2 regions of the Arthrobacter sp. GCM10027362 genome follow, and region 2 is predicted to be linked to the other one. Evidence: riboswitches for the same ligand, from Rfam matches in the RefSeq annotation. Region 2 holds a riboswitch; the other holds the start of a gene.
The links. A riboswitch is a leader RNA that binds a small molecule or an ion and turns the genes downstream of it on or off. The one in region 2 is predicted to bind S-adenosylmethionine.
Positions count from the first base shown of each region.

Region 1: linked by a shared signal. The riboswitch ahead of ACFQ36_RS13600 (LLM class flavin-dependent oxidoreductase) and the one ahead of ACFQ36_RS03930 (aminotransferase class V-fold PLP-dependent enzyme) in region 2 are both predicted to bind S-adenosylmethionine.

Region 1 covers NZ_JBHTML010000092.1:12,499-14,940, forward strand. Annotated here, with positions in the region: gene ACFQ36_RS13590 (LysE family translocator) at 1-286, shown strand, start outside; gene ACFQ36_RS13595 (CoA-binding protein) at 336-758, shown strand; SAM riboswitch class I at 925-1,019, shown strand; gene ACFQ36_RS13600 (LLM class flavin-dependent oxidoreductase) at 1,105-2,442, shown strand, end outside.
Region 2 covers NZ_JBHTML010000012.1:10,729-13,170, reverse strand. Annotated here, with positions in the region: gene hisN (histidinol-phosphatase) at 50-880, shown strand; SAM riboswitch class IV at 958-1,070, shown strand; gene ACFQ36_RS03930 (aminotransferase class V-fold PLP-dependent enzyme) at 1,110-2,442, shown strand, end outside.

The DNA of each region.
Region 1 (2,442 bases), on a different contig from region 2:
GGTCTTCTACATCGCCGCGATTCCGCAGTTCCTCCCCGCCGGGACCGCACCGCTGCTGATGGGGGCGGTGCTGGCCGGGGTGCACTGTGTGCTGTCCCTGGCCTGGTTCGCGGTCCTGATCCTCGGCGGCGGCTACGCCAGGCGCTGGTTGGCCAGCCCGAAGTCGTTGGCGGTGATCGACCGGGTGACCGGTCTGGTCCTGGTTGCCTTCGGGGGCAAGCTCGTCACCGAGTCGCTGCCATCCGGGGCATCGGCCTTCCGGCCGGTGCCTCCGCGGGTGGGCTGACCTCCCGCGAAGGCTCGCGGCGGGTCCCTAGGCGGCCTAGGCTGGCGGTATGGCACACGTCAACGATCCGGAAGTCATCAGGCGGCTGCTCACGGCGCCGGCACGCTGGGCCGTGGTCGGCCTGTCCGATAATCCGCGGCGGGTCGCGCCGCGAATTGGCCGCTACCTGATGGACACCCTGGGCATGGAGGTCGTGCCGGTGAACCTGGAGGGCGCCGAGGTGTTCGGGCTGAAGGGCTACCGGGAGCTGGCGGACATCCCCGGCGGCGTCGAGGTCGTGGACTGCTTCGTGAACTCGCAGAAGGTCGGCCCGGTGGTGGACCAGGCGATCGAGGCCGGCGCGAAGGCCGTGTGGCTGCAGCTGGGCGTCGTGGACGAGGCGGCGGCCGCCCGGGCCGCGGCGGCCGGGCTCGACGTCGTGATGGACACCTGCCCGGCCATCGAGGCCCCGCGGCTGGGAGTGGGGCGCTAGGGTCCCGCTGTGGCGGCGAAACCGACACTGTGGGCGCGCCCCATCCCTTTGAGGCGCGAACGCCGCGGCCCGGGCGGCAGAGCGGCCCGTGGCAGGGGCCGGGTCCGGTTACCGTCTGTGACGCCGGATTTCGTGTCCGGCGCCCGGATGTAGTGCAATGGACGGGTAACCATCCCGAGCGGCTGAGAGACCTGGCTCTGTGACGCCGCAGCAACCCCCTCCTTGACGGAGCAAGGGTGCTACTGCCAGGACCGATGGAGAAAGTTCGTTGGTCGCCGCGGTGCCTCTGTGCGCCGCAGCGGCCTTCGTGCAGGCTCTTCACGGTCGGATCAGGAGGAGTCTGACGATGACTGAAGTAACAGCCAAGCGCCACATCCGGTTCAACGCCTTCGACATGAACTGCGTCGGCCACCAGTCGCCGGGCCTGTGGCGGCACCCGCAGGACAAGTCCGCGGACTACAACACGATCGGCTACTGGACCCATCTGGCCCAGGTGCTGGAAAAGGGCCTGTTCGACGGCCTGTTCATCGCCGACGTGCTCGGCACCTACGACGTCTTCGGCGGCACCAACGAGGTCCCCCTGCGCTCGGCCGCGCAGGTGCCGGTCAACGACCCGTTCCTGCTGGTCTCGGCCATGGCCGCGGTGACCAGGAACCTGGGCTTCGGCGTCACCGCCGGCACCGCCTACGAGCACCCGTACCCGTTTGCCCGCCGCCTGGCCACCCTGGACCACCTGACCAACGGCCGCGTGGGCTGGAACGTGGTCACCGGCTACCTGCCCTCCGCCGCGCGGAACATGGGCCAGGAAGACCAGATGGAGCACGACGAGCGCTACAACCACGCCGACGAGTACCTGGAGGTCATCTACAAGCTCCTCGAGGGCTCCTGGGAGGACGACGCCGTGGTCAAGGACCGCGAGCGCGGCATCTTCACCGATCCGGCCAAGGTCCACGAGATCCGCCACGAGGGCAAGTACTTCAAGGTCCCGGGCATTGCCATCACCGAGCCGAGCCCGCAGCGCACCCCGGTGATCTTCCAGGCCGGTGCCTCCAAACGCGGCATGCGCTTCGCCGCGGAGAACGCCGAGGCCGTGTTCGTCACCTGCCCGACCAAGGAGACCCTGGCCGAGACGGTGAAGAAGATCCGCGACGCCGCCGAGGCCGCCGGCCGGGGCCGCTACGACATCCGCATCTACACGATGCAGACGATCGTGACCGGCCCGGACAGCGCCGCCGCCCAGGCGAAGTTCGAGGAGTACAAGTCCTACGCGGACATCAACGGTGCACTGGCCCTGATCTCCGGCTGGATGGGCGTGGACCTGTCCACCTACGGCCCGGACGACGTGATCGGCGAGAACGTGAAGTCCAACGCCATCCAGTCCTCGGTGGAGACCTTCCAGAAGGCCAGCGGCGATGACGGCAAGCCCTGGACCATCCGCCAGCTGGCCGAATGGGTCGGCGTCGGCGGCTTCGGCCCGATCACCGTCGGCTCCGGCGCCGAGGTGGCCGACAAGCTCATCGAGTGGGTCGAGGAGACCGACGTGGACGGGTTCAACCTGGCCTACGCCATCACCCCGGGCACCTTCGAGGACATCGTCGAGTTCGTGGTGCCCGAGCTGCAGGCCCGCGGCGCCTACCCGGCGGCGTACGCCCCGGGCACGCTGCGCAACAAGCTGTTCGGCAAG
Region 2 (2,442 bases):
CTAACCTCGCAGGCTCGGTTTGGGACCCTCGGGCACTACGCTTGGACCCATGACCGTGGAACCGCACAACTATACCGACGACCTCCGCCTGGCCCATGTGATGGCGGACGCCGTGGACGCCCAGACCATGTCCCGCTTCAAGGCCCTGGACCTGCAGGTCGATACCAAGCCGGACCTGACCCCGGTCACGGATGCTGACCGGGCCGCCGAAGAAGCGATCCGGGGCCAGCTCTCGCGGGCGCGGCCACGGGATGCAGTGCTTGGCGAGGAGTTCGGCAGCAGCGGCCAGGGCCCGCGCCGGTGGGTGATCGACCCGATCGACGGCACCAAGAACTTCGTCCGCGGCGTCCCCGTTTGGGCCACGTTGATTGCCCTGATCGACGACGGCAAGCCCGTGGTCGGCGTGGTCAGCGCCCCGGCGCTGGGCCGGCGTTGGTGGGCGGCCAGGGGTGCCGGCGCCTACACCGGACGTTCGCTTTCGGCAGCCACCCGGCTGAGTGTCTCCAAGGTGTCAGGCCTGGCCGATGCCTCGCTGTCCTATTCCAGCCTGACCGGCTGGAAGGAACGCGGGAACCTGGACGAGTTCCTGGCGCTGACCGAGTCCGTATGGCGGACCCGCGCCTACGGTGACTTCTGGTCCTACTGCCTGGTGGCCGAAGGTGCCGTGGATATTGCCTGCGAGCCGGAGCTGAATCTTTACGACATGGCCGCCCTGGTGCCGATCGTGTCCGAGGCCGGCGGCCGGTTTACCTCCCTCGAAGGCGAGGAGGGCCCCTTCGGCGGCAACGCACTGGCGACCAACGGCCTGCTGCACGAGGAGGTGCTGCACCTGCTCAATCCGGAGCTGCGCGGCCAGCGGCCGGCGGGCGCCGCGCTGTAGCGTGGCGCCCCGTTGCGGTTCCCGCCCATTACGTAACATCCGCGCGTTGCGGCCGGGATGCAGCTAGGCTGAGCACAGGTCACGAGTGCCAGCGCAAAACCCCGGTTTGCTGGCCGGCAACCCTCCCGCCGCGGCGGGGTGCCCCGGGTGACGACCTGGCCGCGCCTGCCCGGCGCGGCAAGCGCGGATTTGCCGGTACTGCCGGCGACTCCCTCAGCCACGAGGTTCCATGAGCACGAGCATTTTGTCATCCGTCCTGCCCGCCGGCTTCCGCACCGCGGCTGTTCCCCTGCTGGAGGTGGTCGGGGGCGGTCTGGCCGTGCCGCTGCTCGGCGGCCGCCGGGTCCGGTTCGCGAACCTGGATTACGCGGCCTCGGCCCCGGCCCTGACCGACGTGGCCGGCCACCTGCAGGACCTGCTGCCCTACTGCGCCAGCGTGCACCGCGGAGCCGGCTACACCGCCCAAGTCTCCACCGCCGTCTACGAGAAGGCACGCCGTACGCTGCGCGGCTTTGTGGGCGGCCGGGAGGATGACGAGGTCATCTTCACCCGGAACGCCACGGACGCGCTGAACCTGCTCGCCGGCTGCCTGCCCGGCCGGGGATCGGGGGGCGAGGTGCTGTACCTGGATATCGAGCACCACGCGAACCTGCTGCCCTGGCAACGCCTCCCCCACCGCAGCCTCAGCGTCCGGTCCACCCTCGCGGAGACCCTCGCTGCCCTCGAAGCCGAATTGGCGGAAGGGCGGACAGCGCTGCTGGCGGTTACCGGTGCCTCGCATGTCACCGGAGAGCTCTTTCCGGTGGCCGAGGCGGCCCGGCTGGCACACCGCTACGGGGCCCGGATCGTGGTGGACGCGGCCCAGCTGGCCGCGCACCGCCGGATCGGGATGGCGGCGGACGACATCGATTACCTGGCGCTTTCGGGCAGCAAGCTCTACGCGCCCTTCGGCGCCGGCGCCCTCATCGGCCGCGGCGACTGGCTGGACGCCGGAAGACCGTACCTGGCAGGCGGTGGCGCGGTGCGCCGGGTCCGGCTGGAGACCGCAAGCTGGGCCACCGGGCCCGCCCGCCACGAGGCAGGTTCGCCCAACCTGATGGGGGTGGCGGCGCTGGCCAAAGCAGCCGAGGTGCTCGCGGACCTGGATCCAGCGGCGTGGCAGCGGCATGAGGGAGCGCTGCACAGCTATCTGATGACCGGCCTTGGGTCCCTGCCCGGGGTCAGCGTGCACCGCATTTTCCCCGAAGACTCCCCCGGCACCGCAGGCATCGTGAATTTTTCGGTGGCCGGTTACGACGCCGGCCTGGTCGCCGCGTATCTGTCCGCCGAGCACGGGGTGGGGCTGCGTGACGGCAAGTTCTGCGCACACCCGCTGCTGAACCGGCTGGGCCTGCCCTCCGGTTCGCTCCGGGCCAGCTTCGGCCTGGGGTCGCGGCTCGACGACGCCGCCCGGCTGGTCGCCGGCGTCGATGCGTTGCTGCGGGAGGGCCTGCGCCACGACTACGTGATCGAATGCGGACGCTGGGTTCCGGCCGAGGAAACGCGCCCCTTCCCGGACTGGG